DNA from 2 places in the Paraburkholderia sp. CI3 genome. Region 2 is predicted to be linked to the other one. Evidence: predicted binding sites of a transcription regulator. Region 2 holds the regulator's gene; the other holds the start of a gene.
What was found. The regulator HrcA, encoded in region 2, represses chaperone genes, less so after heat shock. The targets are predictions, from matches to a motif close to TTAGCACTCNNNNNNNNNGAGTGCTAA.

Region 1 (4,418 bases), 180 kb from region 2:
TCCCCACCCTCCGCCGACGACACCACGAATGAGGCACCTCACCATGTTGCGCAATCCCGCTGAAAAGTACCGCCCTTTTCCCGCCGTCCGGCTGACCGGCCGCAAATGGCCGAGTCGCACGGTCGACGCCGCACCCGTCTGGATGAGCACGGACCTGCGCGACGGCAATCAGGCGCTGATCGAACCGATGAACGCCGCGCAGAAGTTCGAATACTTCGAGATGCTGGTCGCGATCGGTTTCAAGGAAATCGAAGTGGGCTTTCCGTCGGCGTCGCAGACCGATTTCGACTTCGTGCGCAAGCTGATCGACGAGCGGCGCATTCCCGACGACGTCACGATCGAAGTCTTCGTGCCGTCGCGCGCGGAGCTGATCGCACGCACGTTCGACGCGCTCGAAGGCGCGCCGCGCGCGATCGTGCATCTGCACAACGCGATCTGCCCGTCGTTCCGGCGCATCGTGTTCCAGCAGTCGAAAGATGAGATCAAGGCGCTCGCCGTCGAAGGCACGGGCCTCATCAAGGAACACGCGCAGGCGCGGCCGGGCACGCGCTGGACCTTCCAGTACTCGCCCGAGACCTTCAACACGACCGAGCTGCCGTTCGCGCGCGAGGTGTGCGACGCGCTCGCGCAAACGTGGCGGCCTACACGCGATCACAAGATGATCGTCAACCTGCCGGCAAGCGTCGAAGCGGCCACGCCGAACGTGTTCGCCGACCAGATCGAATGGATGCATCGCAACCTCGGTTACCGCGACAGCATCGTGCTGTCGGTGCATCCGCACAACGATCGCGGCACCGCCGTGGCCGCGGCGCAGCTCGCGCTGCTGGCGGGCGCGGATCGCATCGAAGGCTGTCTGTTCGGCAATGGCGAGCGCACCGGCAACGTCGATCTCGTCACAGTCGCGATGAATCTCGACGCGATGGGTATCGACAGCGGTCTGGATTTCTCGGATCTCGCGACGACCAGGCGCGTGGCGGAACGCTGCACGCGGCTTCCGGTTGCGGCGCGGCATCCGTATGCGGGAGAGCTAGCGATGCGCGGCATGCGCGAGGCGCGCGACGCGGATGCCGATGTAGACGAGCATGGCGCAAACAGCCGCGACAAAGCTGGCGAATGCGCGACCGCGTGAATTCGCGTTGGGCCTCGAGCCTGCTGCAGCGGAGTGCACACCCGCATTCCGCTGCCACTGGAGACGCGCTCACGAGGCGCGCCCGCCCGATCAGAATCTCACTCGAGCGCGCAACGGGTCGCCTGCCACGCGATCAGTCGCCACTGCCCGTCTTCGTGCGTGTGAATCGCGGTATAGGCAATCGGAAACAGGAGCGCGCCATTGTTCGCCTCCATCTCGATCAGCGCGCGGCCCGTGACGACGTAGGTCTCGCGCCCGGCCGGCAAGACATCCTGCGACTGCACCTCGATTTGCCGATAACGACGGCGCCCCGCGGTGATCCCGTCGATGAACTGCCGCTTCGTCTCGCGCTTGCCATTCGTATGGACGTAGCTCACGTTGTCCGCGAGCAGCGTGTCGAGCGACTGCCCATCGCCATCGACCATCGCGCGAAAACGCTCTCGCTCGAGCCCGCGAATCGCTTCGATCATCTTTGCCGCCATTGCAGAGCCCCTCGAACACCGCGAGCCGCAGGCGGCCACGGTCAGAAGTGATATTGCAAATATAGCTGGCTGAAATTTATACCAGGATTCGGCTCTTTGATACCGCCATTGGAGACATGCTGGAAGCGGTAGCCGGCGACATACTGCTCACGAGCGCCGAACTGCAGCCCGACGCCCACCATCTCGGCGAACTGGAACCAGGTGCCCAACGTGAAGTCGGAAGAAATGCGCGGGCTGGTCAGCAGCCGGACGCCGGCACCCACCTCGATGAATGGCCGCACCGAACCCGACGACCTGATGAAGCGGATCACCGGCGTCACGCCGATCTCGCCGATGTTGTCGTGAACGTTTCCTTCATTGGTGTGCCACCACGCGACATGCGCCTCGCCGAGCAGCGCGAAATGCCAGTCGCCGATCTGCCACCAGGTCAGGTTTGGATCCCAGACCACGCCGAGATCGAGCGTCCTGACGTGATGGTCGCCGACGCCGGCGGCCACCTGCACGCCGAACTGCTCAGCTTGGGACGCGCCCGCCGCACCCAACAGCAGAACGGGCAGAACGGCAAACGTGCTTTTTAGAGTAAGCCCACGCACCACAAGATTCTGCCTGTTCATCCGCCCCCCATACTGCCGAGTATTAAGCGAGCGCCCCCTTTATTCCAAGCACGAATTCAGGAGCAAGTATTTCCCAGATAATGCCCATGACCAGCAATTATTCTCTTTAAAAACGGGACGATGTCAGTCAAACATGAGCCTGCAACCGCTCCCGGCGGTACTTTGTACAGGTCCAACGCGCAAGGCAAATAGAGCGTATGATAGCTATCAGAAGCCGAAACTCAATAGGATTTTCGGGAACTCGGATGCTCCTGCGACCTCTAAGTATTAGCACTCGGCAGATCTGAGTGCTAACATCCATCGCTGGAGTCGTTTACTGAGTACGCTATTGTCTGATTCCAAAGGAGCTTCACACGTGAGCCATGCAATGACCCTTCCGAGTACTTTGAGCCCGTCGTCGGCTAAGGCCGCTCCGGCAGGTGCACTGGCGCTCTCGCATTCCTCGCTGCTGTCCGGTCACCTGGGCAACATCGACGCCTACATCCAGGCGGTCAACCGGATCCCGATGCTGACGCCGGCGGAAGAACGCCAGTTCGCCACCGAATTGCGCGAACACGACAATCTGGAGGCTGCGCGCCGCCTGGTGCTGTCGCACCTGCGACTCGTCGTGTCTATCGCGCGTAACTACCTCGGTTACGGGTTGCCGCACGCCGACCTGATCCAGGAAGGCAACATCGGCCTGATGAAAGCGGTCAAGCGCTTCGATCCCGAGCAAAACGTGCGGCTCGTGTCGTACGCGATGCACTGGATCAAGGCCGAGATCCACGAGTACATCCTGCGCAACTGGCGCATGGTGAAGGTCGCCACCACCAAGGCGCAGCGTAAGCTGTTCTTCAACCTGCGCAGCCACAAGCAGGGGCTTGGCGCGTTCACGCCGGACGAGATCGACGGTCTCGCGAAGGAGCTGAACGTGAAGCGCGAAGAGGTCGCGGAGATGGAGACGCGTCTGTCAGGCGGCGATATCGCGCTCGAAGGTCAGGTCGAAGACGGTGAAGAGTCGTACGCGCCGATCGCCTATCTGGCCGACTCGCATAGTGAGCCGACTGCCGTGCTGGCTTCGCGTCAGCGCGACCGGCTGCAAAGCGACGGCATCGCAAGCGCGCTCGACGCGCTCGATCCGCGCAGCCGCCGCATCATCGAAGCGCGCTGGCTGAAGGTGGCCGACGACGGCTCAGGCGGCTCCACGTTGCACGAGCTGGCCGACGAGTTCGGTGTCTCGGCCGAACGTATCCGCCAGATCGAAGCCAGCGCGATGAAGAAGATGCGCGGCGCGCTGACCGAATACGCGTAAAGCGTCGAAGCCATGCGCGCGTCAATTGTGTCCCGCCCATGACATAGGTAAAAACGACACGCGTTAATCGGTCGCGCCATTTAGCGACCATCGCGCTCAAGCCCCGCCCTCGCAAGACGGCGGGGCTTTTTCATTCTTTTCGCCCTTTCTTGCGTCCCCGCGGCCGCGCATTCGCGTCGGCCTATCCGCAAGCCGGCCTGTCGAGGCCGGTAAGCGTTTCTTGACGTATCGCAAGTCCGGTAGCAATACTGCACAGACGCGGCAAGTTTCGCGACGTGTTGCCGCATGGCTAAACCTGAGCGCGCGAGGTTCACCTCCTACAATCGGCATGCATTCGCCAGACTGCCAGACTGCCTGACGGCCAGGGCGGTCTGGATCCAGCCGGACTCACCGGCGTGAAGTCGTCTTCGACCGATCATGACCATAGCCCTGAATCGCAGCAGCACTGTCCGGTCGCGCTTGCGCGGCCGGTTCACCAGGTGGGTGCGCGGTCCAACGCTGGCGCGCGATATCGCCATCATCCTCGCCATCAAGTTCGTGCTACTGATGGCGCTCAAGTACACATTCTTCAATCATCCACAGGCGCAGCACATGATGCTGCCGCCTGAGCAGGTCGCGCAGGCGCTGCTGTCGGTGCCCGCCCCGCATCCGTCTCGAGGTGATCAACATGCCCGTTAGCGAAGTCGTAGAACTGTCGCGGTTCCAGTTCGCCATCACGGCGCTTTATCACTTTCTGTTCGTGCCGCTCACGCTCGGTCTCGCCTGGTTGCTCGTCATCATGGAATCGGTCTATGTGATGACCGGCAAGCAGATCTACAAGGACATGACGCAGTTCTGGGGCAAGCTGTTCGGCATCAACTTTGCAATGGGCGTCGCGACCGGCCTCACGCTCGAGTTTCAGT
Region 2 (4,418 bases):
CGGTCGCGTTTGGTCGGTCGGCCGTGCAGCGCGGCGGCCGGCTCGTGGTAGACCTTGCGCCGTTCCTGCTCGACCTGCCGCTTCGCCTTGCTCTGCGCGGTTTCCACATAAAGCGTCTGCGCGACGCTCGCCGGACCGCGTACGTCGCATACGCCCAGCACCTCCACCTGCCACACGTAGCGCTCGATCTCGATTTCGACCAGATCGCCAACACGCACGTCCTTCGCCGGCTTCACGGCGACGCCGCCGATACGCACCCGCCCCTTGTCGACCGCCTCCGCGGCCAGCGAACGCGTCTTGAAGAAGCGCGCGGCCCACAGCCATTTGTCGATGCGCAGTTTCGCGCCCGGTTCGGTTGAAATGCGGTAGTTCATCTGCGTATTCAAGCTCCTGTCGTGTGCGGCACCGGCACCGCCTGCACGGGCCAGCCCTGCAGATGCTGCGCAACGATTTCGCCAAGCGCGGCAACCCACGGCTGCGACGCGTTCAGACAGGCGATCCGGTGAAACTCCTTGCCACCCGCCTGCAGAAATTCGCCGCGCACTTCCATGCCGATTTCCTCGATCGTTTCGAGGCAGTCGGCGGTGAAACCCGGGCAAAACACGTCAGCACGCCGCACGCCTGCCGCGCCGAGTTCCTTCAACGTCGGCGCCGTGTAGGGCTGCAGCCATTCGGCCTTGCCGAAGCGCGACTGGAATGTGATGCGGCATTCGACCGACGTCAAATCGAGCGCCTGCATCAGCAGCGCGCCGGTCTGCTGGCATTGCTCGTGGTACGGGTCGCCGAGGTCGAGCGTGCGCTTGGGCACGCCGTGGAAACTGAGCACGAGCTTGTCGCCCGCCGCGAAATCGGGGCGGCCGTGCAGATGCCAGTAGTGGTGCACCTGTGCGGCGAGCGCCGCGATGTACGCCGGGTGATCGGCGTACTGGCGCACGGTGCGGACTTCCGGCTGGTTGCGCATGCGCTTGAGAGCGGAAAAGGCTTCGTCGAACGCGGTCGCAGTGGTCGACGCCGAATACTGCGGATACATCGGCATCAGCAACACGCGCTCGGCGCCCGCGAGCTTCAGCTGGTTCAGCATTGCCGGAATGCCGGGCGTGCCGTAGCGCATCGCGTAGTCGACCAGCACCGTGTAGTCGTTCAGTTGCAGCAGATGGCGCAGGCCCTCGACCTGCTTTTCGGTGTGGACGCGCAGCGGTGAGCCCTCGGGCATCCACACCGCCGCATACTTCTTCGCAGAGCTGCGGCCGCGAAACGGCAGAATCAGCAGACGCAGAATGAGCTGCCACAGCAGCGCCGGAATTTCGACCACGCGAGGATCGGACAGGAACTGCGCAAGGTAGCGGCGCACCGCGCGCGGCGTCGGCGCGTCGGGCGTGCCGAGATTGATCAGCAACACGGCGACGCGATGCGACGTGGCGTTCTGTGAAGGCCGCTCGAGGTCGAAGCGCATAGGTAGCAGAAATCACCGCATTTTGCGGCGAGTCGATTCAATGGAGATTCATTATAGCGGCGCGGGTTCTGCCCGGCGCCGCCAGAGACCCCTGGCCATTCGGACGATTGGCAGACACCGCGCGTTCGCGCATCATGATCGCCACGCACTGCGATGACGACAGTTCCGCGGAGCCCGAGGACTACTGCTGGCTGAGCGTCATGGACAACAGCCGCGCGGTGATGTCCACGATCGGAATCACGCGGTTGTAGGCCATGCGGGTCGGTCCGATCACACCGAGCGTGCCGACGATCTTGCCGTTCACCTCGTACGGCGCGGTGACGACGCTCATTTCCTCGATCGGTACCAGATTCGATTCGCCGCCAATGAATATTTGCACGCCCGCCGCGTGACTCGACACGTCGAGCAACTGAAGGAGGCTGGTCTTCTGGTCGAACACATCGAACAGCTTGCGCAGGCGCGCCATGTCCGACGAAAGATCGGCGACTTCGAGCAGATTGCGCTCGCCCGAGATCAACACGGTCTCGCCGGTGTCGGATTCGTCGGTGCTGGCGGTGACGGCCGCGTGCATCAGCGAGGTCATGTCGCCACGCAGCTCGTCGATTTCCTCCCGCAGGCGGCGGCGCACCTCGTCGAACGAGAGGCCCGCGAAGTGCGCGTTGATGTAATTGGAGGCTTCCACCAGCTGCGAAGGCGAAAAGTCGCGCTGGGTGGCGAGGATGCGGTTTTGCACGTCGCCTTCGGGCGTCACGATGATCAGCAGAATGCGCTGGTCGGACAGGCGCATGAATTCGATCTGCTTGAACACGTGGCTGCGACGCGGCGTGAGCACGACGCCGGCGAACTGCGACAGATTTGAGAGCACGCTCGCCGCCGCGGCGACGATCTTCTGCGGCTCGCCCACCTGCAGCGTGGTCTTGACGGTGCGCGTCACCGCCTCCTCGTCGGCGGCGGATTCGACGGTCAGCATCGTGTCGACGAACAGGCGGTAGCCGCGTGGCGTCGGAATGCGCCCTGCCGACGTATGCGGACTGATCACGAGCCCCAGATCCTCGAGGTCCGACATCACGTTGCGGATCGTGGCCGGACTCAGTTCGAGGCCCGAATAACGTGACAGCGTGCGCGAGCCGACCGGCTGACCTTCGGCGATGTAGCGCTCAATCAGCGTTTTGAGGAGGGTTTGTGCGCGAGGATCTAGCATGACGAAAAATTTTAGCTCATTGGCATCGCAGCCGAGAGCGCCCGCGGCGCCCGCTCCCGGCGAATGCACCGCCGTCGGCGGGCTCGCATGTCATCGGGTCTTCACCATTCTAACGATAATCGCGACATACGCAGACGCCCTGCGTGCGCCGCCCCACAACCGGGTTGGTCTGCGGTTCTTTTCAGGCCCTACCTATGGTGTAATGCCGGCATGCAAGTGACCAGCCAGTTCAAGACCGTCGCGCTCGTCGGGCGCAGCAATACGCCAGGCATCGGCGAGCCGCTGACCGCGCTCGCCGCCTGCATCGCGAAGCTCGGCCTCGAAGTCGTGTTCGAAGCCGACACCGCCGCCGAAATCGGCGTGACCGACTATCCGGCGCTGCGTCTCGCCGAGATCGGCGCGCGCGCCGACGTCGCCGTGGTGCTCGGCGGCGACGGCACGATGCTCGGCATCGGCCGCCAGCTCGCGCCGTATCGCACGCCCTTGATCGGCATCAACCACGGGCGGCTCGGCTTCATCACGGACATTCCGATCTCCGACATGCGCGAGATCGTGCCGCAGATGCTGTCCGGCAATTTCGAGCGCGAGGAGCGCGTGCTGCTCGAAGCGCGCATCGTGCGCGACGGCACGCCGATCTACCACGCGCTCGCGTTCAACGACGTGGTGGTCAACCGCAGCGGCTTCTCGGGCATGGCGGAGTTGCGCGTGTCGGTCGACGGCCGCTTCATGTACAACCAGCGCTCGGACGGCCTGATCGTCGCGACGCCGACCGGCTCGACCGCGTACGCGCTGTCCTCGCAGGGGCCGATCCTGCATCCGCAACTACAGGGCATCGTGCTCGTGCCGATCGCGCCGCACGCGCTGTCGAACCGGCCGATCGTGCTGCCGGACGAATCGAAGGTCAGCATCCAGATCGTTTCCGGGCGCGAGGTGAACGTCAATTTCGACATGCAGTCGTTCACGTCGCTGGAGCTCGGTGACACGATCGAGGTGCGCCGTTCGCGTCACACGGTGCCGATGCTGCATCCGGTCGGCTACAGCTACTATGCGACGCTACGCAAGAAGCTGCACTGGCACGAGTACCCGTCGCACGAAGAAGACCCGAGGCCGTAAGCGGCACTTTGATTTCGCACGCCGCCGCGGCCGCCACCCGAATCCCAAGCTCACCCGACCACCTCCATGCTTCGCCACCTCTCGATACGCGACTTCGTCATCGTCGCCGCGCTCGACCTCGAATTCGACAGCGGCTTTACCGTTTTCTCGGGCGAAACCGGCGCCGGCAAATCGATCCTGATCGACGCGCTCGCGCTGGCACTAGGCGCGCGCGCCGAGGCGAGCGTCGTGCGCACCGGCGAGAGCCGCGCCGACATCACCGCGGAGTTCGAGACGCACGCACAGGTCGATCAATGGCTCGACACGCAGGCGCTCGGCGCGGCCGACGACGGCCAGCACGGCGGCACCGTGATGCTGCGACGGGTGGTCGACGCGAACGGCCGCTCGCGCGCGTTCATCAACGGTACGGCGGCCACGCTCGCGCAGCTGCGCGAGGTCGGCGAGATGCTCGTCGATATTCACGGCCAGCACGCGCACCAGTTGCTGATGCGCCCGGACGCGCAGCGCGAGCTGTTCGACACGCACGCGGGCCTGTCCGACCTGGCCGCCGCCGTCACGCGCGCGTGGCGCACGTGGCGCGACAAGGCGCAGGTCGTCGAGCACGCGCAAACGCGCGATCGCGAGCTGCAACTCGAACGCGAGCGACTCGCG

Region 1: rpoH (RNA polymerase sigma factor RpoH) is a predicted target of HrcA. The motif match lies at 2,493-2,519, and genes of this name have one in related genera.

The regions. Positions count from the first base shown of each region.
Region 1 covers NZ_JBNDMI010000004.1:3,442,798-3,447,215, reverse strand. The annotation lists partial or broken gene OKW29_RS37320 (2-isopropylmalate synthase) at 44-1,030, shown strand; gene OKW29_RS37315 (nuclear transport factor 2 family protein) at 1,228-1,611, opposite strand; gene OKW29_RS37310 (acyloxyacyl hydrolase) at 1,653-2,225, opposite strand; gene rpoH (RNA polymerase sigma factor RpoH) at 2,581-3,516, shown strand; gene cydP (cytochrome oxidase putative small subunit CydP) at 3,934-4,194, shown strand; gene OKW29_RS37295 (cytochrome ubiquinol oxidase subunit I) at 4,184-4,418, shown strand, end outside.
Region 2 covers NZ_JBNDMI010000004.1:3,622,801-3,627,218, reverse strand. The annotation lists gene OKW29_RS38120 (RNA-binding S4 domain-containing protein) at 1-374, opposite strand, end outside; gene hemH (ferrochelatase) at 383-1,453, opposite strand; gene hrcA (heat-inducible transcriptional repressor HrcA) at 1,635-2,654, opposite strand; gene OKW29_RS38105 (NAD kinase) at 2,865-3,767, shown strand; gene recN (DNA repair protein RecN) at 3,834-4,418, shown strand, end outside.